DNA from 2 places in the Fictibacillus sp. S7 genome. Region 1 is predicted to be linked to the other one. Evidence: a T-box and tRNA genes for the amino acid it is inferred to sense, from the RefSeq annotation. Region 1 holds a T-box; the other holds one or more tRNA genes.
The links. A T-box is a leader RNA that pairs with one kind of tRNA and senses whether it is charged. The one in region 1 lies ahead of leuS (leucine--tRNA ligase), so its partner is inferred to be a tRNA-Leu.

Region 1 (15,611 bases):
ACTGACAAATCTTCTTCGGAATCTTCCTATACCTGCACTCTGCAAACATCCAACATCTATTTTCCGCACGTTGGTTCTGGAGCTTAAAAGGTGTTTGATTAACCGGTCCAAACGTTCTTTTTTTCGTATACCAAGCCATCGCATAATATCATTGCCGGAACCGCAGGGCAAAAACCCAACCGGTATATCCTTTTTGTGAAGCCCGTTAATCACCTCATGAATGGTACCGTCTCCACCCACCGTAATAATGGCCTCCGCCTGCTCGCCGTGGATGCTGTGGACCGTTTCCGCAAGCTTTTGGGCGTGTCCTTTACCTTCCGTAAAAAAAGAGCGGTAAGGTACTCCTTCTGCTGCAAGGATTTCCTTTACCGCATTCCAGATTTTTCTGGCTTTCTTGCTTTTTGAATTAATAATAAAAAAGTAACCTTTTTTCATGAATCATTACGGTCCCCTTTTAGAGGAATTTTTTCTATCACCTGATATTTTGGAACTTTGTCCAAATGAGTTTCGTAAAGAACGATATCTTTCACATCAAAAGACTGTCCAGCCAGTGAAGCAAGCTCTTGCCCGTCAAACACTTCATTTATGGCAGTCTCAGTGTCCTTCCACCGTTTGGCCAGCGTAATGTGTGGAGAATAAACCCTTGATTCGAGCGTGAATCCTGCTTGTTCGCAGGAGGTATGCACCTTTTTTTGCAGATCGATCAAGGCCGGCTCCTTTTCTACACCGAGCCAGAAAATACGTGGCTGCTGTTTTTTTCCAAAAAAACCGGAAGTGGAAAGAGTCAGCGAAAAAGCAGCACTTTCCAGCAGCTCCCGATGCAACATTTCTCTCAGCGAATTCAGTTTTGTTATGTCTGCCTGTCCAAGAAAAGACAGGGTCAGATGAAGATCCTCCGGATGAACCCACTGTTTAAAAGGAACCTTATCTTTTAACAGAAGGGTAACATCATGAATGGCATTTTTTATATGTACAGGCAGAGGAACCGCGGCAAAAACATGTCTGTTCAAATGGTACCATCTCCATTATCAGGAATTAATTTAATTTTACCAAAAAGAAGGGTCAGAAACCCCAATAAGCCGGAAGATTTTCAATCAAAAGCTTCATTTGATATACTTTTATTCATAAACAGTAAAAGACAGGGATGTGTGCAAATCAATGAAAGTTGTTCAAAACATCGCGGACTTGATCGGTGATACCCCTCTTGTCCGTTTAAACCGTCTGCCCGATCCTGAAGGAGCAGCCGTTTATGTAAAACTCGAATTCTATAATCCAAGCCGGAGCCTGAAGGACAGAGCTGCGTATAATATGCTGGTTCAAGCTGAACAATCCGGCCAGTTAAAACCCGGGGATACAATCATCGAGCCGACCTCCGGCAACACAGGAATCGGCTTGGCCATGAATGCAGCTGCCAGAGGATATAAGACGATCATTGTGATGCCGGACACAATGACAGCTGAACGAATCAATCTTTTGAAAGCCTATGGAGCGAAAGTTGTTCTTACTCCTGGTGATGAAAAGATGCCGGGAGCGATCAACAAAGCGAAGGAACTGCTGGCAGCCAATCCGGATACAAGCTTCATGCCGATGCAGTTTGAAAATGAAGCCAACCCAGATGCACACCGCACCACAACCGCCGTTGAAATCATTGAGGCTATGAAAGAACTCGATAAGCCGCTAAGCGCGTTTATTGCTCCAGCAGGCACAGGCGGTACGATTACAGGTACTGGCGAACCGTTAAAAAAGGCTTTTCCTGAAATGACCGTGCATGTGGTTGAGCCTGCGGGATCGCCTGTACTATCAGGAGGCAAGCCTGGAAAACATAAACTTGTGGGAACCAGCCCTGGTTTTATCCCTTCCATTCTCAATCAGAAGGTGTACGATGAAATTATCAGGGTAGAAGATGAACCAGCCTATACAGCTGTGAGGAGGCTTGCGGCTGAGGAAGGCATTTTGGTCGGCCCTTCATCCGGAGCTGCCGTTCACGGAGCCATCGAGGTGGCTAAAAAACTTTCCAAGGATGATATTGTCGTTTGCATGACATGTGATTCAGGAGAACGCTATCTGTCCTCTGATTTGTTTCAATTTTAATATACTCAGCAAAGGTGGCTCTCATCCGCAGCAAGCGGGTAAGGACACCTTTTTTTGCTTTATTTAGCCAGTTCATAAATAGCCTCTGCATAGATAGCCGCAGCGCTGAACAAATCTTCCAAAAACATATATTCATCCTTCTGGTGGGCAACGTCTTCCCTTCCGGGGAACAGGGCACCAAACGCTACTCCTGCTTCAAGCGATCTGGCGTACGTTCCTCCCCCTATGGCAATCGGTTTTCCGGAATGCCCCGTTTGTTCTTCATATACTTTTTTCAGCGTTTGAACGACGGTATGCTGTTCATCCACAAAATGAGGGGTCGTGTGCTTGGTGACGTCAATCGTAAACCCTTCTCTTTCCGCCAGTTTTCCGAGAATCTCCATTACCGTATTACCAGAGTGTGTTACCGGATACCGGATATTGAGTCCTAAAGAACCCCCATCTTCCTTGTGATAGTTAAACACACCAGGATTAACGGTCAGCATCCCGCTCACTTCATCTTCCGCCTTGATGCCTAATTTTTCTCCCGAGCTGTCCATCAGGTGTTCTTTTATAAAATGAAGGAATGACAAACCTTGGTGATCCAAAGAAAGCTGAGACAGAAAACTCGCGAGCATGATCCCAGCATTCACGCCAAATTCAGGTGTGCTGCCATGGGCGGACTTTCCTGTCAGATAAAAACGCTGCACGTCTCCTTCTTCCTCTATTCCACCCGTTAAGTGGTTTTCATTCAAAAAGTCCTGAAAACGGTCCTCCCATTTTTCTGCCGTTATCAGATGAGCTTCGGCCCGGTCTGGAACCATATTTAAGCGTAAACCCGACTGAAAGGATTGTAAAACAGCCTCTGACTCCTCCTCCTTAGTGACCACTTCTTGTTTGATCGTTACATTCATCATGCCCTTTTCTGCATGAATGATTGGAAAATCCGCATCAGGAGCAAAGCCAGCCGCAGGCATTTCTTCATGCTTAAAATAATGGTCGACACATCTCCACTGGCTTTCTTCGTCTGTTCCAAGAATCAGCCTTACGCGCTTTGATAAAGGGAGATTTAATTCTTTAATGATTTTCATCCCATACCATGCCGCCATCGTGGGGCCTTTGTCATCGATGGCTCCTCTGGCAAAAATTTTGCCGTCCTTGATTTCTCCGCCATAAGGATCCACCGTCCACCCGTCGCCTTCAGGAACAACATCCAAATGCCCTAGAACTGCAATCAGTTCCTGCCCGGCCCCCATTTCAATATGGCCAGCATATCCATCCACATTTTTGACAGCCATCCCCGCGTCTTCGCCGAGCGATAGCATATATTCCAAAGCTGCAGCGATATCAGGACCAAATGGCGCATTCTTGGTTGCATTCCCTTCATCCAAAACACTTCTGATTTGAAGTAGTCCCTGTGTATCGTTCAGAAAAGAATCTTTTCTTTTCTCAACTTCGATTTTCCAATCTATATGGTTCATGTTATGATTCACCTTTCTTCTGGATATATATGTATGTTTTAACACCATTTCCGGATGGTACATCCTGATCATGATCAAAACCTTCTTCTATTTTAGCCGAATGAGTCGAAAAGGTGAAAATTTTATAAAATTGTTCGGAAAATAGCCGACTTGTTTGCTTTTTTCAAAAAAATGAAGTATAATATCGCGTAAATAGGAGGTGTGGTTGTTATATTCGTACAAATGAATGCCTGTTTTTGCAACTGAAACAGTGGCCATTCTATGCTGCAAAGCCGCCAATCATCCGAGATATAGAGAAACATGATACTTAAGATCATGGCCAAGCAGCGAAGAACCAGAAAGTGGAGTCTTCGCTTTTTATGTTCATTCTCGTATTTAAAGAAAACTTAAACAATTCATCATAATAAATTAAAGAACTTCCACTATAATTTATTATGAACAACAATACTGTATAGGGAGTGGTTTTTTGAGTCCTTCAACTAACCGTATGTTGAACCGTGTAAAATCCATGTATCTTTTTATCAAAAAGAAAGGGACTGTTACAACACGAGAATTGGTTGAAGAATTTGGGACTACGCAGCGTACGATCCAAAGAGACTTAAATGTTTTGGCGTATAACAACCTAGTGACAAGCCCCAGCCGCGGATTGTGGCAGGCAACTTCTAAAAAAGTAAAAGTTTCTTAAGCAAGAAAAGATTTTCTTGCTTCCATAAGTTAACCCCTGCTCGCATTGGACAGGGGTTTTTGTTTTCTGATTTAAAAAAGTGGCTGGATTTCATCCTTTGTATTCACCAGATGATCTTTGAGCTCAGGTTCTACAATCCATTTCTCCTCTGCCCAGTGAGGTTCTCCTGCAATAGGCAAATACTTGTTGCCTTCTCCCATCAGCTTTGACCAAAATCCTTCGGTCATTTCAAGAGCCACTGCTTTCTTGGCAATGGTATCAAAGATCAGATCATGAATTTTCCCGATTTTATCTCCTTCAGTGGTTTCCACGGTCCATCCCTTAAATATGGTGGATTCCAAACATTCTTCCGGTTCATCCAATTGGCGTTCGTTCCCTTGATAGACGATATCCTCATCCAATGAAACAATTTCATGCCAAGGAATATAATACGTTTCTTTGATCCTTGTTTTTGTGGTAACGGGATAGCCTGTTCCGCTTATTGGTGTACTCTGTGAGCCAATCCCGCTTGTCGCTGCCTGCATGTCCAGGACACTTCTGTCTACAGCATCAAATGACTTATCATTTCCCGGGTCCGCAGGCACGGCTTCTTCAAACGTAAGGTAGCACAGTGAAAAGTCATATTTATTTAGAAGAATGCCATTTAATTCAATATTATCTTCATTGGCTTCGGCATGCCGTACTTTTTTATCGAGTAAATCTGTTCCTTTTATTAGCATGAAACATTCCTCCTTTTGGAGGCTTTACCCCAATATCAGTCAGAAAAAACCTTTCCATCCTGCAGTTTGTTTAATTCATCCTCCGTCAGCTCTCTGTATTCCCCCAATTTCAATCCCTTATCAAGGTCAAGTCCCCCCATCCGGATTCGTTTCAGGTAGGTTACTTTTTTTCCGACCGCCTCAAACATCCTTTTCACCTGATGAAATTTGCCTTCGGTAATCGTAAGCCGGATTTCGGAATGTTCTCCTGATTGAAGAATGACAAGAGTTCCTGGCTTGGTGTGATAGCCATCCTCAAGCGTTACACCTTGTTTAAACGCATCCACATCTTCTTGCGTAACACAGCCGTCTATTTTTGCAAAATAGGTTTTAGGTACATGCTTTTTTGGGGATAAAAGCGAGTGGGACAATTGTCCGTCATTCGTAAGTATGAGCAGCCCTTCTGTATCTTTATCCAGCCGCCCCACTGGAAATGGAGAAAGAATCCTGTCTTTCTCTTCCAGAAGATCAATTACCGTCTGCAGAGCATGATCCTCCGTTGCAGAAATGACTCCCGGCGGCTTGTTCATCATCAGATAGATGGTTTCCTGATAAACCACTTCCTCACCATGAACGGTAACCTTCTGCACGTTCGGATCCACTTTTGTTTTGCTGTCTTTTACAACCGCTTCATCCACTTTAATAACACCTGATTTCAATAATTGCTTTACTTCTTTCCGGCTTCCAAAGCCCATATTGGCTAACAATTTATCAATACGCATCATGGCGCGGCCTCATTTCTGTTTAAGTATATTTTCCTATATAATTTCAAAATTTTGCTTTATAATTATGAAACGCGGGTATTTTAGTACTATAGGAGGAGATTATGTGATGAAGCGGAAAATTGGCCTGCTGGCTACTGCCAGAAAAAAACTGCACCATCCCGCAACTGCGATCGAATTATACATAAGCCCACTGTTTGTAAAATCGGTTCACTATGCCAAGGAACATTACGATGCGTTTTATTTTTACAGTGCAAAAGAAGGGTTTCTCACTCAGGATGAGCGGATTGAGCCCTATAATGTTTCCATCAAAAATTTTTCATCGAAGGAAAAGCAGGAATGGGCAAGAAAGGTCATTGATGAACTGCTCACGCATGAAAAACCGGAAGAAACCACGGTTTTCCTCCATGGTGGCTGGGTATATCGGGAACATCTCCAGCCTGCACTCACCCGTGCGGGATACCATTTTGAGGTTCCACTGCAAGGATACAGCATTGGCAACCAGTTAAAGTGGTATGATGAACAAAACGAAGCTTCAAAGTGAATCCGGCGTTTTACACGCGATTTGCCAAGCCATCATTGCAGAAAGAAGGTCCTTTCAAAGGACCTTCTTTTTATGTGGCTTTTTGATTTTTTCGTTTCAGGAACTTGAACCTCTGGCCAAGCACAAGGCCAATCAGCCCCGAACGGTAAGAGAGGATGAAATAAACAAGTCCTCCCGAAATAATGCCTGCAGTGAGCACCACTACGCCTCTTGCTTTTGTATACACGCCATCAAAAGAGTGTTCGATCGGCGCTTTTACGAGGTAAACGACAAGGGCCATTGCCAAACCAAAAGCAAGGATCAAGATGGAACGGCGAATGACCCACTTATATGAAAATTCACCGTATTTCTTAATAACATACAGGTTGATTAAAATCGAAACCGTATAGCCAATATTAGTGGCAATGATGGAGCCAATCCCCTGCCACAAAAGAACGAGGGGAATGTTCAATGACAACTTAAACAGTATTCCTACAAGCATGCTGAAAAGCGCAAATTTTTGGCGGTTAAGCCCCTGCATAATGGCTGCTGTTACAGTGAACATGGCAAACCAGATGCCAGACAAGGAATACCACTCGAGAATCTGTCCTCCCAGCTTGATGTCCCCCAGGGTAAAGAGCGTTCCATACGCCGGATAAGCTAAAACCGAAAGCCCGATGGCCGCCGGCACCGTCAGGAACAAGGTAATTTGGAAGGACTGGGTGATCTGTTTGTTCAAGCTTTCTCTGTCATCTTCAGTATAAGACTTCGTGATCACCGGGATCAGCGTCAGCGCAAAGGCGGTGGCAAGCGACACCGGAATCATGACAAGCTGGTGGGAAGTCTGGGTTACCATCGCAAACACGGCTTCTGCTTTTTTTAAGCTGTACCCCGCATTTTGCAATGTACTGACCACGGTAAACTGATCAATATTTTTATAAAGCGGAATGGCAAGTCCAACCGCTACAAATGGAACGGCATACGAGACGATTTCCTTATAGATCGCAGGCAGCGACACCGTGGACTCCACCTTTGATTCTGAATACAGTTTTTTCAGATACGGCCGTCTGCGGTTCCAGTACCAGAGCAGAACAAGCAAACCGCCGACTGCACCGACAGTTGCCGCAAACGTAGCCAGTCCGACAGCGGTCGTTAAATCACCATGCATCACTTTAATGACAATATAGCTGGCGATCAAAATGAACAAAATACGGACAATCTGTTCAATGACCTGCGAAACCGCCGTAGGTCCCATGGATTGAAATCCTTGAAAATATCCCCTGATCAAACTCATGGAAGGAACAAAGATCAAGGCGGTACTTACCATTCGGATGACAAACGTGATATCCTCGACCGAATTTCCGACACCGTCATGTTTTCCCAGGATATTTGAAGCCAGGCCGGGAGCCATTAAGTACAGAATAAGAAAAGCGATACAGCCGGTGGCCGTCATAATCCAAAGTCCCGATTTTAATAATCTTCTTCCGGTTTCATAGTCACCGAGCGTATTGTACTTCGATACGAACTTTGAAACCGCCAGCGGAACTCCCATCGTTGCGATGCTTAATAGCACCGTATAGGGATTATAGGCATACCCATACAACGCAAGCCCCTTCGTGCCGACAAGCGCATTGAAAGGGATAATGTATAGCATTCCGATAAACTTTGAAAAAAATGTTGCTGCTGTTAAAATTAACGTTCCTCGCAATAACCGAGACATGAATCCATCTCCTACTATTAAATGCTGCAACCAGGCAATTTTTATGTGTTCTCTTAAAACAACATTAGTATTGTAACACAAGCAATCAAATGAAACAGAATTTTTAATTTGATAAAATCTGTGGTATCTTTTTGTTTATATCAAATGATCGTGTTTTGAAGACCTGGCTGAAAAGCCAGGCAGAAAAGGAAGCAGGTGCAAAAATGAAATATGATGTGGTTGTCATCGGCGGAGGGCCTTCAGGACTTATGGCCTCAGTCGCAGCAGCATCAAAGGGCAGAAAAGTGCTGCTCATCGATAAAGGGGACAAGCTTGGCAGAAAGCTGGCCATTTCAGGCGGAGGACGGTGCAACGTCACCAACAGGCTGCCCATTGATGAAATCATTAAACACATTCCCGGAAACGGGCGTTTTTTATACAGTGCGTTTTCCATCTTTAATAACGAGAATATCATTTCTTTTTTTGAGGGACTGGGCATTGCGTTAAAAGAAGAAGACAATGGAAGAATGTTTCCTGTCAGCAATAAGGCCGGCGATGTGGTTGCGGCATTGTTACAGAGAATTGAATCCCTCGGTGTGAAAATCTGGACCAACTCTCCCGTCGAAACCATTAACTATACCGAAGAGGCGGTAAAAGAAATCGTTTTGAAAAACGGCACCATCATTCCCGCCAAGTCAGTGATCATTGCCGTCGGAGGAAAATCGGTACCGCATACAGGATCAACCGGAGATGGCTATGCCTGGGCAAAAAAAGCGGGCCACACCATCACCGAACTTTATCCGACTGAGGTTCCCATCACGTCTTCTGAACCTTTTATTAAATCAAAAACTTTGCAGGGCCTTTCACTGCGCCAGGCGGAGCTGTCTGTCTGGAATCCAAAGGGCAAGCTGATCAAATCCCATAAAGGGGATATGATCTTTACCCACTTTGGCATTTCAGGACCCGCTGTTCTCAGGTCCAGCCAATATGTAGTAAAAGCTCTCAAAAAATTTAATACGAAAACCATTTCGATGAGTGTTGATGCCTTTCCTGACCTAAACGAGGAAAAACTGTTTCAACAAGTAAACAACCTATTGAAAAATGATCCGAAAAAGGCCATAAAGAATGTCTTAAAAGGGTTGGTTCCCGAACGGTATCTTTTGTTTTTGCTGGAAAAAGCAGAAATACCGCTTGAGATAACGGGTGAGAATCTGAACAAGCAAAGTCTTCGCAAATTCACTTCACTCCTTAAACGTTTTCCATTGGAAGTAAACGGAACACTCTCCATTGAAAAAGCCTTTGTTACTGGCGGAGGCGTATCGATTAAGGAAATCGAGCCAAAAAGTATGGCTTCCAAAAAGAAAAAGGGATTGTATTTCTGTGGAGAAGTACTCGACCTTCACGGGTATACCGGGGGATTCAATATTACTGTTGCTTTTGTTACCGGGCACCTGGCGGGAACGAACGCCGCCGTGTTATAAAATCAGTAAGGCTGAGAGGAAAGTGAAAACAATTGCCTCTCAGCCTTTTTGTTTACTCGCTATAGATTACCAGGATGGAATAGGAGTATATGGTCGGTTCCTCTTCTGTTCTCAGACTGTCACTGATAGAAACCTGGTACTTAACATCTTTGATTTTGGATTCAGGAATATTCTCCAGAAAAGCATTAACCGCTTCTTCCAGGTCTTCTTCATGTTCTTCATCAAATAATTTGATCTTTAACATACCCCACCTCCTGTCTAAGTAATTCCCTCCCGGTTTCGTCGAATCCTTTGTAAAAATCCCACTAGTTTTGCAGTTTAAAACAATCCATAAAAAAACCCGGCTGCGCATTTTGACAGCCGGGTCTTAATTTATTCGGAATCTCTTTCATAAGCCAGCATGCCGCCGACCATGTTTTTTACTTTATATCCATGATCCTGAAGGAAGTAAGATACGTTCTCACTTCGACTCCCGGAACGGCAGATAATAATATGCTCTTCGTCCTGATTTATCTCATCCAATCGATCAGGTATCTCCATCATCTTGATGTGTTTCGCTTCAGGAATCTTTCCCGCAGCGATTTCCGCATCCTCGCGAACATCAATGAGGGAGATGGCCTCACCCTTTTTCAGCTTAGCTTTCACCTCTTCAGGAGTAATCGTTTCAATATGCTCTGTCAATTCATTTCACCTCTTTGCGGATTAATTGGCAACGATATTCACGAGCTTGCCTGGAACTGCAATGACTTTGCGGACTGTTTTCCCTTCAATGCTGCTTTGAACCGCGTCACTGTCCATTGCTGCCTGCTCCATGTCTTCCCGTGTAATGTCAGCTGGTACGCTGAGCTTAGCTTTTACTTTACCGTTGATCTGTACTACAATCTCGACCTCTTTATCCACCAATTTGGCTTCATCCCATACCGGCCAAGCTTCATAGGCAATCGTTCCGCTGTGGCCAAGCTTTTCCCAAAGCTCTTCCGTGATGTGTGGAGCAATTGGAGAAAGAAGCTTCACAAAGCCTTCCATCGCGTACTTCGGAAGAACCTTTTGCTTGTTGGCTTCGTTCACGAACACCATCAATTGAGAAATACCAGTGTTAAACCGAAGTCCCTCAAAGTCCTCCGTTATTTTTTTCACGGTCTGATGATAAACCCGCTCAAAGGTATCTGTTCCCTGCTCATCTGTGATTACAGGATTAAGCTCTCCGTTATCTGCGACAAACAGGCGCCACACACGGTCAAGGAAACGGCGGGATCCGTCAAGCCCCGTCGTGCTCCATGCGATAGAGGCATCGAGCGGTCCCATGAACATCTCGTACATACGGAGAGTATCTGCACCGTGCGAAGCTACGATTTCATCCGGGTTTACCACATTGCCTTTGGATTTGCTCATTTTTTCATTGTTCTCGCCAAGAATCATTCCCTGGTTGAACAACCGCTGAAACGGCTCTTTTGTCGAAACAATGCCAAGATCATAAAGCACCTTATGCCAAAAACGGGCATAGAGCAAGTGAAGAACCGCATGTTCTGCACCGCCGATATAAATATCAACCGGCAGCCAGTGCTGAATTTTCTTAGGATCGGCAATCATTTCGCTGTTTTTTGGATCGATGTACCGTAAATAGTACCAGCAGCTTCCTGCCCATTGCGGCATTGTATTGGTTTCGCGGCGTCCTTTTTTGCCGGTTTCGGGATCCACTACATTCAACCATTCTGATACGTTCGCGAGCGGGGATTCTCCTGTACCTGATGGCTTGATTTCTTCCACCACAGGCAGTTGCAAAGGAAGTTCTTCTTCAGGAACGTGAGTCATTGTTCCGTCTTCCCACAGAATGATCGGGATCGGCTCACCCCAATAGCGCTGACGGGAGAACAGCCAGTCACGCAAACGGTACGTGATTTTCTTTTCGCCGTTTTTATTTTCTTCGAGCCAGCTGTTGATTTTATTGATGGCTTCCTCTTTATCAAGGCCGTCCAGGAAGTCGGAATTCACATGCTTTCCGTCGCCGGCATAAGCTTCTTTGCTCACATCTCCGCCTTCTACAACCTCGATGATCGGCAATTCAAATTTCATCGCAAATTCATGATCGCGCTCGTCATGTCCCGGTACGGCCATAATGGCACCCGTGCCATAAGTCGCCAGCACATAGTCGGCGATCCAGATTGGCACTCGCTTGCCATTAACCGGATTGACCGCATAAGCACCAGTAAAGACACCTGTTTTTTCCTTGGAAAGCTCGGTGCGTTCAAGGTCAGACTTAGTAGCCACTTCATTTTTGTATTGCTCGACAGCCTGCTTTTGGGCTTCTGTAGTAATCTCATTGACATATGCATGCTCAGGAGCAAGCACAAGATAGGTCGCTCCGAACAGGGTGTCCGGACGTGTTGTAAACACGGTTACTTGCTTGTCATATCCGTCAATGTCAAAATGAACTTCAGCACCTTCCGAACGGCCGATCCAGTTGCGCTGCATTTCTTTCAGACTTTCCGGCCAATCCAGCTCTTCCAAATCTTCAAGAAGGCGATCTGCATAGGCTGTAATCTTCAGCATCCACTGTCTCATCGGTTTCCTGACAACCGGATGGCCTCCGCGTTCACTTTTTCCATCGATGACTTCTTCGTTCGCAAGGACTGTCCCCAGCGCCTCACACCAGTTCACAGGTACTTCGTCAACATACGCCAATCCTTTTTTATACAGCTGGATAAAAATCCATTGGGTCCACTTGTAATACTCCGGATCAGTCGTGTTGACTTCACGGTCCCAGTCATAGGAGAAGCCCAGTTCTTTGATCTGTCTGCGGAAGGTATTTATGTTCTTTTCGGTGAACTCAGCCGGATCATTTCCTGTATCAAGTGCATACTGCTCGGCCGGCAATCCGAATGCGTCCCACCCCATAGGGTGCAGTACATTGTAATCCTGCATACGCTTCATGCGTGAAAGGATGTCAGTGGCTGTATAGCCTTCCGGATGGCCAACGTGAAGTCCGGCACCGGACGGATAAGGAAACATATCCAGGGCATAAAATTTCTTTTTTGAGTAATCCTCTTCGGTCTTAAATGTTTTTTTGTTTTCCCAATATTTCTGCCATTTCGGCTCGATCTTTCGATGATCGTAATGCATACTGTCTTTTCCTCCCTGTTACTATCATTCACCCTTTAAAGTAATAAAGACAAAATAAAAAACCTTCCGCCCCTAAAACACATTCAGGGACGAAAGGTTGTGTATACTTATTAACCTGCCGCGGTACCACCCACATTAGCGTGCAAACGTGCCACGCTCTCTCATTGGACCCTTAACGCGGGTTGCACGACAGAAGCTACAAATGTTCACTTCCGCAACTACAAGGCGAGTTCAAAAAGGTTTGGGGTTGACTTGCACCATCCGTCAACTCTCTGCTTCCTTCTGCTTTTTTACTAGTCCTTATCATCGTAATTTACCATATTTAACTTGTATTTTATGAATACCAAAGCAAATTGTCAAGTGTAGCTTAGCCCTATTTTCCTAGTTATATACCAGATTCAAAGAAAGGACGAATCCAGTTATCCACCGTATTGGCGACAGCAGGCACGATGGTATTGAAAATCGGATAGATGGTGTAACGGTCGAGCGGTGTTAAAACGAGAACCAGGAAAATGATGACCCCAAAATGCTCATATTTCATCATTTTCGCCCGGACTCTATCCGGTGCAAGGTCCTCGAGAACGCGATAGCCGTCAAGCGGCGGAACCGGAAGCAAGTTAAATACAAACAGCAAGACATTTAAATAGACAAGCATGTTGATCAGCCGGTCGATAAAATCAATTCCCTTTTCCGACACACCATCCACGACACCCGTTGTAAAAAGTGAATAAAAAACAATGATGCCAATAACAGCGATCAATATATTGCTCAGCGGCCCGGCAATCGAAACAAGAATGCCATATAAGTGAGGGCGCTTGAAGTTCCGGCGGTCAACCGGAACAGGCCTCGCCCATCCAAAGCCGGCAATCAGCAAGAGAATGGTGCCGATGGGATCAAGATGGGCAATCGGCGAAAGGGTAAGCCGGCCCTGGTTCTTTGCTGTCGGATCACCGCATAGATAAGCGGTAAATGCGTGGGCAAATTCATGAATGGTAAATGCAATAACCAATGAAATGATGACAAACGGCAGTTCCTGAAAATTAAAAGCCATGAAATTTTCCATTCAACTCTCCTTATTTCAAACGATCTTTTTCTGCGAAAGCTCGAGGACAGCAATCTTTCTGTCGTACAATTGCGTAAGTGCCATGCTAATAAGAAAAACACTAACAGAACAAGGGCAAGAAGGGTGATCGAACTCCGGCAAGAATGGCCCGGTAACCACCAAGCCTGTCAAACAACAGGCCGCCAGCCAGATTGCCCAGCACCACGGCGCCCGAATTGATCATGAGCACAATTCCCGCAGCAGTCAGCGACTTTCCGAGATGCCATGTATGTAAATCGTATTCACCTGCCACAAAAAAGTTGATCCTGTTCATTCAGGACCATGCCGATAATCAGCAGCCAAAGGACTTTGGCATACCTTGCCCCCCATTTCAGCAAAAGAATACCCCTAAGTATTGTAGTGCTTTTTCTGCGTGCTGACAATTGTAAACCTGCCTCCTCCTCCCCTCTCACCGAATGTTGGAGAATGGACTCTCCCATGCTAAAATGGCATATAGTGCGATAGTGAGCATTTTCGTTAAGTTAAGGAGTGAATCTAATTGCCAGACCTAAGCGTTCCCGCCCATTTTGGCGACAAGCGTTTTTATACATGGAATACCCATCTACGAAACCGTTTTGATGAAAAAATTATCAAAGTCCCTCTTGATGGCGGCTTTGACTGTCCAAATCGTGACGGAAAAGCAGCATACGGCGGCTGTACCTTCTGCTCGCAGAGCGGATCCGGGGATTTTGCCGGGGACCGTCGTGATGATTTGATCACCCAGTTTCATACGGTAAAAGAACGTATGCACCGAAAATGGAAAAAAGGGAAATACCTTGGCTATTTTCAGGCTTTTTCCAATACTTATGCCCCCGTGGAAAAACTGCGGGAAATGTTTGAACCCATCCTGGAGCAAAAGGATGTCGTCGGACTGGCCATTGCCACCCGTCCCGACTGTTTGCCTGACGATGTGGTTGAATATCTTGCCGAACTCAATGAACGAACCTACCTGTGGGTCGAGCTGGGTCTTCAAACGGTCCATGAACGGACTGCCCTTCTCATCAACCGTGCCCACGACTACCCAACCTATGTAGAAGGTGTGCAAAAGCTCCGTCAACATAATATTCGGGTGTGCTCCCATATTATTAACGGACTTCCACTGGAAACGCCAGAAATGATGATGGAAACGGCAAGAGAAGTAGCCAAGCTGGATGTACAGGGCATCAAGATCCATTTGCTTCACCTGTTAAAAAAAACGCCGATGGTCAAGCAATACGATAAGGGAATGCTTCAGTTTCTCGACTTTGATACCTACGTTAATCTCGTATGTGACCAGCTTGAGATTCTCCCCCCCGAAATGATGATACACCGCCTTACGGGTGATGGGCCCCCTGAATTAATGATTGGCCCGATGTGGAGCATGAATAAATGGAAAGTCCTGAACGCGATCGAAAGCGAACTTGAACGAAGAAACAGTTACCAGGGAAAATATTATTCTGAAGAAACGGTGAGGCCGCTATGAATCTACAAGGAATATTGCCATTTGCAAGAACATTGCTCGAAGCCGCTGCGTCAGATGGAAGTGCTGTTATCGATGCCACATGCGGAAACGGGAATGATACGCTTTATCTTTCCCGATTGGTCGGTAAGAGAGGCCGTGTGTTTGGATTTGACATTCAGGAACTGGCGATTCAAAACACCACCCGCCGTCTGTTGGAAGAACAGGCATTTGACAATGTAACCCTTTTTCACGCCGGCCACCATACGATGACATCTGCCATTCCGGCGGAATACCACGGGTCGATTAAAGCTGCTATCTTTAATCTCGGCTATTTGCCCGGTGGAAATAAAGAGATTGTTACACAAAGCGATTCCACAATAGAGGCACTGGAACAGCTTTATGAGCTGCTTGCTCCCGGGGGAATCGCCGTACTGGTCATCTACCACGGCCATGAACAAGGAAAGAAAGAACGGGATGCTGTTTTAGAGTATGCCAGTCAGTTGGATCAGCAAAAAGCCCATGTCCTGCA
Region 2 (15,611 bases), 1.6 Mb from region 1:
GAAAAGCACCCCGGAAGGGGAGTGAAAGAGATCCTGAAACCGTGTGCCTACAAGTAGTTGGAGCCCATTAACGGGTGACAGCGTGCCTTTTGTAGAATGAACCGGCGAGTTACGATAACGTGCAAGGTTAAGCCGAGAAGGCGGAGCCGCAGCGAAAGCGAGTCTGAATAGGGCGCCATAGTACGTTGTCGTAGACCCGAAACCGTGTGATCTACCCATGTCCAGGGTGAAGTTCAGGTAACACTGAATGGAGGCCCGAACCCACGCACGTTGAAAAGTGCGGGGATGAGGTGTGGGTAGGGGTGAAATGCCAATCGAACACGGAGATAGCTGGTTCTCCCCGAAATAGCTTTAGGGCTAGCCTCGCGGCTAGAGTCCTGGAGGTAGAGCACTGATTGGACTAGGGGCCCCCACAGGGTTACCGAATTCAGTCAAACTCCGAATGCCAGAGACTTATCCGCGGGAGTCAGACTGCGAGTGATAAGATCCGTAGTCAAGAGGGAAACAGCCCAGACCATCAGCTAAGGTCCCAAAGTATACGTTAAGTGGGAAAGGATGTGGAGTTGCCCAGACAACCAGGATGTTGGCTTAGAAGCAGCCACCATTTAAAGAGTGCGTAATAGCTCACTGGTCGAGTGACTCTGCGCCGAAAATGTACCGGGGCTAAACGTATCACCGAAGCTATGGATTGTACCATCAGGTACAGTGGTAGGGGAGCGTTCGAAGTGCGGTGAAGTCAGACCGGAAGGACTGGTGGAGCGCTTTGAAGTGAGAATGCCGGTATGAGTAGCGAAAGACAAGTGAGAATCTTGTCCATCGAAAGCCTAAGGTTTCCTGAGGAAGGCTCGTCCGCTCAGGGTTAGTCGGGACCTAAGCCGAGGCCGAAAGGCGTAGGCGATGGCCAACAGGTTGAAATTCCTGTACCACCTCCTTTCCGTTTGAACGACGGGGGGACGCAGGAAGGTAGGGAGAGCGCGCGAATGGAAATGCGCGTCTAAGCAGTTAGGCTGATTGTGAGGCAAATCCCGCAATCGTGAAGGCTGAGCTGTGACGGCGAGGGAAATTACAGTACCGAAGTCCCTGATCCTACACTGCCAAGAAAAGCCTCTAGTGAGGAAAGAGGTGCCCGTACCGCAAACCGACACAGGTAGGCGAGGAGAGAATCCTAAGATGATCGGGAGAACTCTCGTTAAGGAACTCGGCAAAATGACCCCGTAACTTCGGGAGAAGGGGTGCTCTGGTAGGGTTTATCGCCCGAGAGAGCCGCAGTGAATAGATCCAAGCGACTGTTTAGCAAAAACACAGGTCTCTGCGAAGCCGCAAGGCGAAGTATAGGGGCTGACACCTGCCCGGTGCTGGAAGGTTAAGAGGAGGGGTTATCCCTTAGGGGAGAAGCTCTGAATTGAAGCCCCAGTAAACGGCGGCCGTAACTATAACGGTCCTAAGGTAGCGAAATTCCTTGTCGGGTAAGTTCCGACCCGCACGAAAGGTGTAACGATTTGGATACTGTCTCAACGAGAGACCCGGTGAAATTATAGTACCTGTGAAGATGCAGGTTACCCGCGACAGGACGGAAAGACCCCATGGAGCTTTACTGCAGCTTGATATTGGATTTTGGTACAGTTTGTACAGGATAGGTAGGAGCCTGAGAAGTCGGAGCGCCAGCTTCGATGGAGGCGTCGGTGGGATACTACCCTGACTGTATTGAAATTCTAACCTGGAACCGTGATCCGGTTCGGAGACAGTGTCAGGTGGGCAGTTTGACTGGGGCGGTCGCCTCCTAAATCGTAACGGAGGCGCCCAAAGGTTCCCTCAGAATGGTTGGAAATCATTCGCAGAGTGTAAAGGCACAAGGGAGCTTGACTGCGAGACCTACAAGTCGAGCAGGGACGAAAGTCGGGCTTAGTGATCCGGTGGTTCCGCATGGAAGGGCCATCGCTCAACGGATAAAAGCTACCCTGGGGATAACAGGCTTATCTCCCCCAAGAGTCCACATCGACGGGGAGGTTTGGCACCTCGATGTCGGCTCATCGCATCCTGGGGCTGAAGTAGGTCCCAAGGGTTGGGCTGTTCGCCCATTAAAGCGGTACGCGAGCTGGGTTCAGAACGTCGTGAGACAGTTCGGTCCCTATCCGTCGCGGGCGCAGGAAATTTGAGAGGAGCTGTCCTTAGTACGAGAGGACCGGGATGGACACACCGCTGGTGTACCAGTTGTTCCGCCAGGGGCATAGCTGGGTAGCTACGTGTGGACGGGATAAGTGCTGAAAGCATCTAAGCATGAAGCCCCCCTCAAGATGAGATTTCCCATCACGTCAAGTGAGTAAGACCCCTTAGAGATGATGAGGTTGATAGGTCTGGTGTGGAAGCGTGGTGACACGTGGAGCTGACAGATACTAATCGGTCGAGGGCTTATCCTTAATTAAATCAGTAAGTTTGGATGAAGTTATCTAGTTTTGAGGGAATATGCCTCAAAAACAAAAGATTTGTCAGCGACAAGAGATTCGAGGAAGCAAAACGACGACTCTCCGGAGTGTACTTTACCGTACATGAGGAAGAGGAGGAGTGAAGCTGACGAAGAAAATCGCCGTTGATCACAAATCGATAGATGTCTGGTGGCAATAGCGAAGAGGTCACACCCGTTCCCATACCGAACACGGAAGTTAAGCTCTTCAGCGCCGATGGTAGTTGGGGGCTTCCCCCTGTTAGAGTAGGACGTTGCCGGGCATACATAATGGAGGATTAGCTCAGCTGGGAGAGCACCTGCCTTACAAGCAGGGGGTCGGCGGTTCGAACCCGTCATCCTCCACCATTATTTCGCCGGTTTAGCTCAATTGGTAGAGCAACTGACTTGTAATCAGTAGGTTGGGGGTTCAAGTCCTCTAGCCGGCACCACTTAAAGAGAGCCATTAGCTCAGTTGGTAGAGCATCTGACTTTTAATCAGAGGGTCGAAGGTTCGAGTCCTTCATGGCTCACCAGTTTTATAATTGTATATTGCGGGTGTGGCGGAATTGGCAGACGCGCTAGACTTAGGATCTAGTGTCTTATGACGTGGGGGTTCGAGTCCCTTCACCCGCACCATACGGATGCGGAAGTAGTTCAGTGGTAGAATACAACCTTGCCAAGGTTGGGGTCGCGGGTTCGAATCCCGTCTTCCGCTCCATTTTTTTCTGCCTGCCGGGGTGGTGGAATTGGCAGACACACAGGACTTAAAATCCTGCGGTAGGTGACTACCGTGCCGGTTCGAGTCCGGCCCTCGGCACCAATAGAATGTTTTTTTATGCGCCCTTAGCTCAGCTGGATAGAGTGTTTGACTACGAATCAAAAGGTCGGGAGTTCGAATCTCTCAGGGCGCGCCATAACGGGAAGTGGCTCAGCTTGGTAGAGCACCTGGTTTGGGACCAGGGGGTCGCAGGTTCAAATCCTGTCTTCCCGACCATCTTCACTTTGGGGCCTTAGCTCAGCTGGGAGAGCGCCTGCCTTGCACGCAGGAGGTCAGCGGTTCGATCCCGCTAGGCTCCACCATTAGAAAATGCTGTTGACATTTTCTTTTTTAGTCGGTATAATATAAAAGTTGCTGTTTTTAAAGCAGCATTGATGTTCTTTGAAAACCAAACAAAAGCCAGAGTAAGTCAGGGATTTTACAATCCCATCAATTTCTTATTTTTAAACATTAAGAGCTATATCAAACACTTTATTGGAGAGTTTGATCCTGGCTCAGGATGAACGCTGGCGGCGTGCCTAATACATGCAAGTCGAGCGAATGACGAGGAGCTTGCTCCTCTGATTTAGCGGCGGACGGGTGAGTAACACGTGGGTAACCTGCCTGTAAGACGGGGATAACTCCGGGAAACCGGAGCTAATACCGGATGATAACGAGAAGCGCCTGCTTCTTTTTTGAAAGTCGGTTTCGGCTGACGCTTACAGATGGGCCCGCGGCGCATTAGCTAGTTGGTGAGGTAACGGCTCACCAAGGCGACGATGCGTAGCCGACCTGAGAGGGTGATCGGCCACACTGGGACTGAGACACGGCCCAGACTCCTACGGGAGGCAGCAGTAGGGAATCTTCGGCAATGGACGAAAGTCTGACCGAGCAACGCCGCGTGAGCGATGAAGGCCTTCGGGTCGTAAAGCTCTGTTGTCAGAGAAGAACAAGTACCGGAGTAACTGCCGGTACCTTGACGGTACCTGACCAGAAAGCCACGGCTAACTACGTGCCAGCAGCCGCGGTAATACGTAGGTGGCAAGCGTTATCCGGAATTATTGGGCGTAAAGCGCGCGCAGGCGGTTTCTTAAGTCTGATGTGAAAGCCCACGGCTCAACCGTGGAGGGTCATTGGAAACTGGGAGACTTGAGTGCAGGAGAGAAAAGTGGAATTCCACGTGTAGCGGTGAAATGCGTAGAGATGTGGAGGAACACCAGTGGCGAAGGCGGCTTTTTGGCCTGTAACTGACGCTGAGGCGCGAAAGCGTGGGGAGCAAACAGGATTAGATACCCTGGTAGTCCACGCCGTAAACGATGAGTGCTAGGTGTTGGGGGGTTCCACCCTCAGTGCTGACGTTAACACATTAAGCACTCCGCCTGGGGAGTACGGCCGCAAGGCTGAAACTCAAAGGAATTGACGGGGGCCCGCACAAGCAGTGGAGCATGTGGTTTAATTCGAAGCAACGCGAAGAACCTTACCAGGTCTTGACATCCTCTGACCACTTGAGAGATCAAGCTTTCCCCTTCGGGGGACAGAGTGACAGGTGGTGCATGGTTGTCGTCAGCTCGTGTCGTGAGATGTTGGGTTAAGTCCCGCAACGAGCGCAACCCTTGACCTTAGTTGCCAGCATTCAGTTGGGCACTCTAAGGTGACTGCCGGTGACAAACCGGAGGAAGGTGGGGATGACGTCAAATCATCATGCCCCTTATGACCTGGGCTACACACGTGCTACAATGGGTGGTACAAAGGGTTGCGAAGCCGCGAGGCCGAGCCAATCCCAAAAAGCCACTCTCAGTTCGGATTGTAGGCTGCAACTCGCCTACATGAAGCCGGAATTGCTAGTAATCGCGGATCAGCATGCCGCGGTGAATACGTTCCCGGGCCTTGTACACACCGCCCGTCACACCACGAGAGTTTGTAACACCCGAAGTCGGTGGGGTAACCTTTTGGAGCCAGCCGCCGAAGGTGGGACAGATGATTGGGGTGAAGTCGTAACAAGGTAGCCGTATCGGAAGGTGCGGCTGGATCACCTCCTTTCTATGGAGACATGAGCACTCAGGTGCCTCATGAATCTTACTCTGAGCTTTTGTTTGGTTTTGAAAGAACATCGTTTCTTTCAATTCATAAAGGTTACACATTTGATGTGGCCATGTTCCTTGAAAACTAGATAACGAAACATCCAAACAAGCCAACTAATTCATTAGTTGTGCGCTGATTTAGTGATTTTTTTACGATCTTACGATCGTGTTTAAAGGTTAAGCTAGAAAGGGCGCACGGTGGATGCCTTGGCACTAGGAGCCGAAGAAGGACGGGACGAACACCGATATGCCTCGGGGAGCTGTAAGTAAGCGTTGATCCGGGGATTTCCGAATGGGGGAACCCACCATCCGTAATGGGATGGTATCCATATCTGAATACATAGGATATGAGAAGGCAGACCCGGGGAACTGAAACATCTAAGTACCCGGAGGAAGAGAAAGCAAGTGCGATTTCCTGAGTAGCGGCGAGCGAAACGGAAACAGCCCAAACCAGAGGGCTTGCCCTCTGGGGTTGTAGGACACTCTACATGGAGTTACAAAGGAACGGGGTAGATGAAGCGGTCTGGAAAGGCCGGCCAAAGAAGGTAACAGCCCTGTAGTTGAAACTTCGTTCCCTCCTGAGTGGATCCTGAGTACGGCGGGACACGTGAAACCCCGTCGGAATCCGGGAGGACCATCTCCCAAGGCTAAATACTCCCTAGTGACCGATAGTGAACCAGTACCGAGAGGGAAAGGTGAAAAGCACCCCGGAAAGGGAGTGAAAGAGATCCTGAAACCGTGTGCCTACAAGTAGTTGGAGCCCATTAACGGGTGACAGCGTGCCCTTTGTAGAATGAACCGGCGAGTTACGATAACGTGCAAGGTTAAGCCGAGAAGGCGGAGCCGCAGCGAAAGCGAGTCTGAATAGGGCGCCATAGTACGTTGTCGTAGACCCGAAACCGTGTGATCTACCCATGTCCAGGGTGAAGTTCAGGTAACACTGAATGGAGGCCCGAACCCACGCACGTTGAAAAGTGCGGGGATGAGGCGTGGGTAGGGGTGAAATGCCAATCGAACACGGAGATAGCTGGTTCTCCCCGAAATAGCTTTAGGGCTAGCCTCGCGGCTAGAGTCCTGGAGGTAGAGCACTGATTAGACTAGGGGCCCCCACAGGGTTACCGAATTCAGTCAAACTCCGTATGCCAGAGACTTATCCGCGGGAGTCAGACTGCGAGTGATAAGATCCGTAGTCAAGAGGGAAACAGCCCAGACCATCAGCTAAGGTCCCAAAGTATACGTTAAGTGGGAAAGGATGTGGAGTTGCCGAGACAACCAGGATGTTGGCTTAGAAGCAGCCACCATTTAAAGAGTGCGTAATAGCTCACTGGTCGAGTGACTCTGCGCCGAAAATGTACCGGGGCTAAACGTATCACCGAAGCTATGGATTGTACCATCAGGTACAGTGGTAGGGGAGCGTTCGAAGTGCGGTGAAGTCAGACCGGAAGGACTGGTGGAGCGCTTTGAAGTGAGAATGCCGGTATGAGTAGCGAAAGACAAGTGAGAATCTTGTCCATCGAAAGCCTAAGGTTGCCTGAGGAAGGCTCGTCCGCTCAGGGTTAGTCGGGACCTAAGCCGAGGCCGAAAGGCGTAGGCGATGGCCAACAGGTTGAAATTCCTGTACCGCCTCCTTTCCGTTTGAACGACGGGGGGACGCAGGAAGGTAGGGAGAGCGCGCGAATGGAAATGCGCGTCTAAGCAGTTAGGCTGATTGTGAGGCAAATCCCGCAATCGTGAAGGCTGAGCTGTGACGGCGAGGGAAATTACAGTACCGAAGTCCCTGATCCTACACTGCCAAGAAAAGCCTCTAGTGAGGAAAGAGGTGCCCGTACCGCTAACCGACACAGGTAGGCGAGGAGAGAATCCTAAGATGATCGGGAGAACTCTCGTTAAGGAACTCGGCAAAATGACCCCGTAACTGCGGGAGAAGGGGTGCTCTGGTAGGGTTTATCGCCCGAGAGAGCCGCAGTGAATAGATCCAAGCGACTGTTTAGCAAAAACACAGGTCTCTGCGAAGCCGCAAGGAGAGGTATAGGGGCTGACACCTGCCCGGTGCTGGAAGGTTAAGAGGAGGGGTTATCCCTTAGGGGAGAAGCTCTGAATTGAAGCCCCAGTAAACGGCGGCCGTAACTATAACGGTCCCAAGGTAGCGAACTTCCTTGTCGGGTACGTTCCGACCCGCACGAAAGGTGTAACGATTTGGATACTGTCTCAACGAGAGACCCGGTGAAATTATAGTACCTGTGAAGATGCAGATTACCCGCGACAGGACGGAAAGACCCCATGGAGCTTTACTGCAGCTTGATATTGGATTTTGGTACAGTTTGTACAGGATAGGTCGGAGCCTGAGAAGTCGGAGCGCCAGCTTCGATGGAGGCGTCGGTGGGATACTCCCCTGACTGTATTGAAATTCTAACCTGGAACCGTGATCCGGTTCGGAGACAGTGTCAGGTGGGCAGTTTGACTGGGGCGATCGCCTCCTAAATCGTAACGGAGGCGCCCAAAGGTTCCCTCAGAATGGTTGGAAATCATTCGCAGAGTGTAAAGGCACAAGGGAGCTTGACTGCGAGACCTACAAGTCGAGCAGGGACGAAAGTCGGGCTTAGTGATCCGGTGGTTCCGCATGGAAGGGCCATCGCTCAACGGATAAAAGCTACCCCGGGGATAACAGGCTTATCGTCTCCAAGAGTCCACATCGACGGGGAGGTTTGGCACCTCGATGTCGGCTCATCGCATCCTGCGGCTGAAGTAGGTCCCAAGGGTTGGGCTGTTCGCCCATTAAAGCGGTACGCGAGCTGGGTTCAGAACGTCGTGAGACAGTTCGGTCCCTATCCGTCGCGGGCGCAGGAAACTTGAGAGGAGCTGTCCTTAGTACGAGAGGACCGGGATGGACACACCGCTGGTGTACCAGTTGTTCCGCCAGGGGCATAGCTGGGTAGCTACGTGTGGACGGGATAAGTGCTGAAAGCATCTAAGCATGAAGCCCCCCTCAAGATGAGATTTCCCATCACGTCAAGTGAGTAAGCCCCCTTAGAGATGATGAGGTTGATAGGTCTGGTGTGGAAGCGTAGTGACACGTGGAGCTGACAGATACTAATCGGTCGAGGGCTTATCCTTAATTAAATCAGTAAGTTTGGATGAAGTTATCTAGTTTTGAGGGAATATGCCTCAAAAACAAACCATTTGTCAGCGACAAGAGATTCGAGGAAGCAAAACGACGACTCTCCGGAGTGTACTTTACCGTATATGAGGAAGAGGAGGAGTGAAGCTGACGAAGAAAATCGCCGGTGATCACAAATCGATAGATGGCTGGTGGCAATAGCGAAGAGGTCACCCCCGTTCCCATACCGAACACGGAAGTTAAGCTCTTCAGCGCCGATGGTAGTTGGGGGCTTCCCCCTGTTAGAGTAGGACGTTGCCGGGCAAAAATTAAGCACTGTTGAGAAATCAGCGGTGCTTTTTTGTTTTGTCGAAAGATGAAAATGACGTGATATGCAAGTAAATCGTGTCGAACCGCAAGTATCCTAGCCACCAGGGGATCAGCAGAGCCTCAAATCCTCGAACCCTCCTGAGTTCCAGCTTTGCCCGCACAAAAAACCCCTCAATTAGTCCTTTTTCTTTTCAAAAAAACAAAATCTTGCCCCAAAAAGCTCCTGACTGGTCCCAAAAATTCATTACGATCCTGCGATTACTTCGCAACAGATCATTCGTGAGCTGCGGCTTCCGCGGGTGATTGGGGCTGCGATTGTAGGAGCTGCATTTGCGGTAGCAGGAACACGTATGCAGGGGATTGCCCGGAACCCTTTGGCGGATGCAGGTATTTTAGGAATAAACGGAGGCTCCATGCTGGTCGTCGCACTCTGTTTTGCCTTTTTCCCTCATCTACCGTATTCGCTCCTGATGCTCTTTTCGTTTCTTGGGGCGGTTCTGAGCATGTTATTTATTGCGCTTGGTTCGATGTCCCCCGGGGGGATGTCTCCGCTTAGACTTACAGTTTAAAGGATTTTCTTCCTCACGTGAAAGACGAGTTGAAAAATACAAAAAACTTGGGCCTGCAGCTAATCCTGATATGAAAGCCCTGCTTGCTTTAAAGCGCTCCGCTGTTTATATGGACGAAGAATATGGTGGAAAAGAACTTGACAAATTCAAAAAAAATTGCGCCTGTTCATGTTTTTAACCTTGATGAAGGGACATGGAGAGACCATTTGAAAAAAATAGGGAAACTTGTTAATCGTGAAAAACAGGCTAATGAATTTGTCGAAGATTACGAGAAGGAAACAAAAGAAGTAAAAGGCTTAATCAAACAAGAACTTGGAAAAAACAGCAGGGCAATGGCGATTCGTGTAACCGCCAAAGAGCTGCGTGTATTTGGCACCGCTCGTCCCATGGGCCCCTTTTTATTTGATGATTTAGGGCTTACTCCTGCAAATGGGGTTAAAAAAGTGGATGCCAGCCATATCAAGTAATCTCCCAGGAGGTGCTGCCTGTTTTTAGGCAGATGCAATTTTTGTCGTAGTGAATCAGGACGATCAATCAAAAACCGATCAATCAAAACCGCCTTTAAGCAGATGGAAAACTCTGCGATCTGGAAAGGGTTAAAAGCAGTAAAAAACAAACATGTTTATGTGATTCCCGATCAGCCGTGGCTTGATTATTCGGCGATAGGCAATAGATGGCGATGGACCAGGCAAAAAAATCTTTTCCAAGCAATAGGTTGTTTCAGTAGAAGTCCCGGCGGTATTTTTGAGGGGCTTCTTTTTTTAATCCTTCAAAAAGGAACGATTAACAGGAAAAATATCGGGTAATACTGTGAGAGAAATACCTTGTTCCCCTATGAGTCAGAAAGTATTCATTAGTTGCATAAAACCTGGGAAACGGACTATAATATATACATATAGTCAAAGATAGTCAAAGTCAGAGGGGAGGGTAGCAGGTTGAGAAATATCTCAGACATTATTGAAGAATATTTGAAGCAGGTCCTTGCAGGTTCGAATGATAAATTTATTGAAATCAAACGGACGGATATTGCTGAAAAATTCCAGTGTGTCCCTTCCCAGATCAACTATGTTATTAATACACGATTCACCGTAGAAAAAGGATTTGTTGTGGAAAGCAAACGGGGGGGCGGGGGATATATCCGCATTATTAAGGTCAAAACAGAAAATTACGTCCACCTGATTGACCAGCTGCTGCTTTTGATCAATGACCGCATTTCACAGGGGAATGCCGAAAATGTGGTGCTGCGGCTGCTGGATGAACAGATCATATCGGAACGCGAGGCGAGAATTATGCTGAGTGTCATTGACCGCACTGTTCTTCAAGTGTTAGACCTTCCTGAGCGTGATCAATTGAGAGCCGAATTATTAAAAGGCATGATTCGGACGCTAAAATTTAGAACCAGATAACGTTGTATCACATTTATTAATAGGGGAGGAGAATAAAATGTTTTGCCAGGATTGCCATGAACGGCCTGCCACTTTGCACTTTACAAAGATTGTAAACGGACAGAAAACAGAATTTCATATTTGTGAGCATTGTGCAAAAGAAAAAGGAGAATTCCTTCCAGGGTCGAATACATTCTCTATTCATCAGCTGCTTTCCGGACTTCTTTACGGAGATCCGGCGATATCGGGAACAGCTTCTCCGGGACTTTCTCAGCAATCAGTTCTGGTGTGCCCGAAATGCGGCATGACATATCAACAGTTTGCCAAAATTGGCCGTTTTGGATGCAGCCATTGCTATGAAGTATTTGACTCCAAGCTTGATCCAATTTTAAAGCGGGTGCACGGAGGAAATACAAAGCATGAGGGGAAAATTCCAAAGCGGATTGGCAGCGGACTTCAGGAAAAACGGGAATTGGAGAATTTAAAGAAATCGATGCAACAGTATATCCTGAGTGAGGAATTCGAAAAAGCTGCTGAAACCCGTGATAAGATCCGGCTTTTAGAGAAGCAAAAGCATCAGGAAAAGGGGGAATAGAGCGTGTCACTTGAACATTTTATAAGTGAAGCCATCAGTCCCTGGATGAAGGAAGAAGGACCTGATTCTGATATTGTGCTAAGCAGCAGGATCCGGCTCGCCCGAAACCTGGAAAATTATAATTTCCCGGATTTTGCTTCCAAAGAAGAATCTGAAACCGTGATTCGTAAATTACACGAAGCGAATGGGGACCAGGGGTTCGGAAATTGGGGCGAATTTGAAATTCTTTCACTGGATCAGCTAAAACCCCTGGCAAAAAGGGTATTGGTAGAAAAGCACCTTATCAGCCCTCATCTTGCCGAACAATCCAAATATGGAGCGGTCATGCTGAATGAGGATGAATCGGTAAGCATTATGATCAACGAAGAAGATCATTTGCGAATTCAGTGCCTGTTTGCAGGCTTCCAGCTGAAAGAAGCGTTAAAGCTTGCCGGAGAACTGGATGACTGGCTTGAAGAAAAAGTGGATTATGCGTTCGACGAAGAAAGAGGCTACCTAACAAGCTGTCCGACCAATGTTGGAACTGGGCTTAGAGCTTCTGTTATGATGCATCTTCCGGCTTTGGTTATTACCAAACAAATAAGCCGCATTATTCCGGCCATCAACCAGCTGGGGCTGGTGGTGAGAGGAATATATGGAGAGGGAACAGAAGCTCAGGGAAATGTGTTCCAAATTTCCAATCAAATTACGCTTGGGAAATCGGAAGAAGATATCGTTGAAGATTTGCGTGGCGTTGTCCTCCAATTGATCCAGCAGGAAAGGGCCGCGCGAAACAATCTCCAGCAGGGATTGAAAATTCAACTGGAAGACCGAATCTTCAGGTCATATGGCGTCTTGGCCAACAGCCGGATCATCCAGTCGAAGGAAGCGGCGCAATGCCTATCCGATGTAAGGCTGGGAATAGATCTGGGAGTGATCCAGGGGATTTCCCGATCGATATTAAATGAGTTAATGATACTTACACAACCGGGCTTTTTACAGCAGTATGCCAATGAAATGTTAAATCCGGATGAGCGTGATATCCTTCGGGCCGCGCTGATCCGGGAAAGAGTTGAACTTGAAGAAGCTTAAAATCCGAATGGGAGTGTGAATGATTATGATGTTTGGTCGATTTACAGAACGAGCTCAAAAAGTACTTGCGCTGGCACAGGAAGAAGCCATCCGTCTTGGCCACAATAATGTTGGAACGGAGCACATTCTGCTTGGCTTAATCCGCGAAGGAGAAGGAATTGCTGCTAAAGCGCTCCATGTCCTCGGACTCGGTCCTGAGAAGATCCAAAAAGAAGTGGAAACACTGATTGGACGCGGTCAGGAATCCGTGCAAACCATCCATTACACTCCAAGGGCAAAAAAGGTGATTGAACTGTCAATGGATGAAGCGAGAAAGCTCGGACATTCTTATGTGGGAACAGAACATATTCTTTTGGGTCTGATTCGTGAGGGAGAAGGAGTAGCAGCCCGTGTACTTAACAATTTGGGCGTCAGCCTGAACAAGGCCCGCCAGCAGGTGCTTCAGCTCCTTGGAAGCAATGAAGCATCCTCCAACCACAGAGGGGCTTCCACCAATGCCAATACACCGACTCTGGACAGTCTTGCGAGAGACTTGACCGCAATCGCCAAGGATGGCAGCCTGGATCCGGTCATCGGCCGATCTAAGGAAATCCAGAGAGTCATTGAGGTGTTGAGCCGCAGAACAAAAAACAACCCGGTTCTGATCGGTGAGCCCGGTGTAGGTAAAACAGCGATCGCCGAAGGCCTTGCCCAGCAAATCATCAACAATGAAGTACCTGAAACCCTTCGTGATAAAAGGGTAATGACATTGGATATGGGAACAGTGGTTGCGGGAACAAAATACCGCGGCGAATTTGAAGACCGTCTGAAGAAGGTGATGGATGAAATCCGCCAGGCCGGAAATATCATTCTTTTCATTGATGAACTTCATACCTTGATCGGGGCAGGCGGGGCAGAAGGCGCAATTGATGCCTCCAATATCTTAAAACCTGCGCTTGCACGCGGTGAACTCCAATGTATCGGTGCTACCACGCTTGACGAGTACCGTAAATACATTGAGAAGGATGCAGCGCTTGAACGCCGATTCCAACCGATTACGGTGAACGAACCGACGAAAGAAGAGAGCACACAGATTCTTCAGGGTCTGCGCGACCGTTATGAAGCCCACCACCGTGTGACCATTACGGATGATGCGATTGAAGCAGCGGTCACCTTGTCCGACCGTTACATTTCCGACCGCTTCCTTCCTGATAAAGCGATCGATCTCATTGACGAGGCCGCATCCAAAGTGAGACTTCGTTCCTATACCGCGCCGCCAAATCTGAAAGAGCTTGAACTTAAGCTTGAAGAAGTGCGCAAGGAAAAAGACGCCGCGGTTCAAAGCCAGGAGTTCGAAAAAGCAGCGTCACTCCGGGATACAGAGCAGCGTCTGCGTGAAGAACTGGAGAAAACCAAGAACGTATGGAAAGAAAAGCAGGGTCAGGAAAACACCGAAGTGACTCCGGAAGACATCGCTCAAGTGGTGTCCAGCTGGACGGGAGTACCGGTTTCCAAACTGGCTGAAGAAGAGACCGAGCGCCTCTTGAAATTGGAGGAAATCCTTCATAACCGGGTAATTGGTCAGCACGAAGCCGTCCAATCGATTTCAAAAGCCATCCGCCGTGCACGCGCCGGACTAAAAGATCCGAAGCGTCCGATCGGTTCCTTCATTTTCCTGGGACCGACTGGGGTTGGTAAGACGGAATTGGCCCGTGCCGTGGCTGAATCCCTCTTTGGTGACGAAGATGCAATTATTCGCATTGACATGTCCGAGTATATGGAAAAACACACGACTTCCCGATTGGTCGGTTCACCTCCAGGATACGTTGGACACGAAGAAGGCGGACAGCTGACTGAAAAAGTTCGCCGCAAGCCTTACTCTGTTATCCTGCTGGATGAGATTGAAAAAGCGCATCCTGAAGTATTTAACATTTTGCTGCAAGTGCTTGAAGATGGCCGCTTAACCGACTCAAAAGGGCGTACCGTGGACTTCCGAAACACGGTCGTCATCATGACGTCCAATGTCGGTGCAAGCACGCTCAAACGCAACAGCTCACTCGGATTCACTGTTCATACAGAAGATCAACAATACAACGACATGAAAACGAAAGTGATGGCTGAGCTGAAAAAGGCATTCCGCCCAGAGTTCTTGAACCGTATCGATGAGATCATTGTGTTCCATTCCCTTGAGAAAACACATCTCAAGCAGATCGTTACACTGATGGCAGAATCCTTGATCAACCGTCTCAAAGATCAGGGTATTGAAATTGAGCTTACCGATGCTGCATTAGATAAGATTACCGATGAAGGTTATGATCCGGATTATGGAGCACGTCCACTGCGCCGCGCATTACAGCGTAAAATCGAAGACCGGTTATCGGAAGAGCTGTTACGAGGAAACATCAGCAAAGGCAACACGGTCAAAATCGATGTCGACAATAACGACTTTGTTGTAGAGACCGTCGGAGCTTCTTCATAATCGTCAGGATCGTTTTGACAGAACCCGGGAGACATACATGTCTTCCGGGTTTTTTTCCATGATATTTGCGATTTGCCAGAATTCTAAATGCCCCCAATGGAAAGAGGGGTATGATGTTTGCTAAAATAAAGACATAGAGATAAAAAGAAAGAAATTGTCTACTGTCAGACGACAGTTGAACATAGAGGAGAACGTAATGGCCAAAAACAAATCTGTTTTTATGTGCCAGGAATGTGGTTATGAATCACCTAAATGGATGGGGAAATGCCCGGGCTGCCACCAATGGAACACCATGGTGGAAGAAGTCATCAAGAAAGATACCCCAACCAGGGGGTTATCCACCTCTTCCTCATCCGGCACACAGCAAAAACCCCAATCCATTGTTTCTGTAAAAAGCGAGCAGGAGCCGCGGATCAATACGCATACTGCAGAGCTGAACCGTGTACTCGGAGGTGGCATTGTACCAGGTTCACTCGTATTGGTTGGCGGTGACCCCGGTATCGGAAAGTCTACCCTTCTTTTGCAAACCTCTGCTAAATTGGCAGAGCACGGGCAAAAGGTGCTGTATATTTCAGGAGAGGAGTCCGTCAAGCAGACGAAGCTTCGTTCGGACCGCCTGGATATAGCGGCCGAAGAGCTGTTTGTTTTGGCAGAGACGGACCTCGATCTGATTGAAAAAGCGGTGAACGAAATTAATCCGTCGGTTGTGATCATTGACTCCATTCAGACGGTTTACCGGCCGGAAGTGACAAGTGCTCCGGGCAGTGTTTCCCAGGTGAGAGAATGTACTTCGCATTTTATGCGGATCGCCAAAACGAAGGGCAT

Region 2: it encodes a tRNA-Leu, which carries the amino acid that the T-box ahead of leuS (leucine--tRNA ligase) is inferred to sense. The anticodon was not compared.

The regions. Positions count from the first base shown of each region.
Region 1 is NZ_QJKL01000001.1:4,636,842-4,652,452, reverse strand. It holds gene DMO16_RS23640 (diacylglycerol/lipid kinase family protein) at 1-435, opposite strand, end outside; gene thpR (RNA 2',3'-cyclic phosphodiesterase) at 432-1,010, opposite strand; gene cysK (cysteine synthase A) at 1,159-2,091, shown strand; gene pepV (dipeptidase PepV) at 2,151-3,551, opposite strand; gene DMO16_RS23620 (DeoR family transcriptional regulator) at 4,018-4,236, shown strand; gene DMO16_RS23615 (PRC-barrel domain-containing protein) at 4,308-4,955, opposite strand; gene DMO16_RS23610 (pseudouridine synthase) at 4,991-5,719, opposite strand; gene DMO16_RS23605 (DUF6884 domain-containing protein) at 5,826-6,260, shown strand; gene DMO16_RS23600 (putative polysaccharide biosynthesis protein) at 6,331-7,959, opposite strand; gene DMO16_RS23595 (NAD(P)/FAD-dependent oxidoreductase) at 8,163-9,419, shown strand; gene DMO16_RS23590 (sporulation protein Cse60) at 9,472-9,663, opposite strand; gene DMO16_RS23585 (rhodanese-like domain-containing protein) at 9,792-10,100, opposite strand; gene leuS (leucine--tRNA ligase) at 10,122-12,539, opposite strand; T-box leader at 12,622-12,855, opposite strand; gene DMO16_RS23575 (site-2 protease family protein) at 12,925-13,602, opposite strand; partial or broken gene DMO16_RS23570 (MFS transporter) at 13,695-13,925, opposite strand; gene DMO16_RS23565 (TIGR01212 family radical SAM protein) at 14,141-15,103, shown strand; gene DMO16_RS23560 (tRNA (mnm(5)s(2)U34)-methyltransferase) at 15,100-15,611, shown strand, end outside.
Region 2 is NZ_QJKL01000001.1:3,021,969-3,037,579, reverse strand. It holds rRNA gene DMO16_RS15820 (23S ribosomal RNA) at 1-2,417, shown strand, start outside; rRNA gene rrf (5S ribosomal RNA) at 2,609-2,724, shown strand; tRNA gene DMO16_RS15810 (tRNA-Val) at 2,734-2,809, shown strand; tRNA gene DMO16_RS15805 (tRNA-Thr) at 2,817-2,892, shown strand; tRNA gene DMO16_RS15800 (tRNA-Lys) at 2,901-2,976, shown strand; tRNA gene DMO16_RS15795 (tRNA-Leu) at 2,995-3,079, shown strand; tRNA gene DMO16_RS15790 (tRNA-Gly) at 3,087-3,161, shown strand; tRNA gene DMO16_RS15785 (tRNA-Leu) at 3,175-3,263, shown strand; tRNA gene DMO16_RS15780 (tRNA-Arg) at 3,281-3,357, shown strand; tRNA gene DMO16_RS15775 (tRNA-Pro) at 3,361-3,437, shown strand; tRNA gene DMO16_RS15770 (tRNA-Ala) at 3,448-3,523, shown strand; rRNA gene DMO16_RS15765 (16S ribosomal RNA) at 3,693-5,240, shown strand; rRNA gene DMO16_RS15760 (23S ribosomal RNA) at 5,457-8,395, shown strand; rRNA gene rrf (5S ribosomal RNA) at 8,587-8,702, shown strand; partial or broken gene DMO16_RS15750 (iron chelate uptake ABC transporter family permease subunit) at 8,954-9,274, shown strand; partial or broken gene DMO16_RS15745 (ABC transporter substrate-binding protein) at 9,274-10,004, shown strand; gene DMO16_RS15740 (CtsR family transcriptional regulator) at 10,213-10,683, shown strand; gene DMO16_RS15735 (UvrB/UvrC motif-containing protein) at 10,721-11,257, shown strand; gene DMO16_RS15730 (protein arginine kinase) at 11,261-12,328, shown strand; gene clpC (ATP-dependent protease ATP-binding subunit ClpC) at 12,354-14,786, shown strand; gene radA (DNA repair protein RadA) at 14,983-15,611, shown strand, end outside.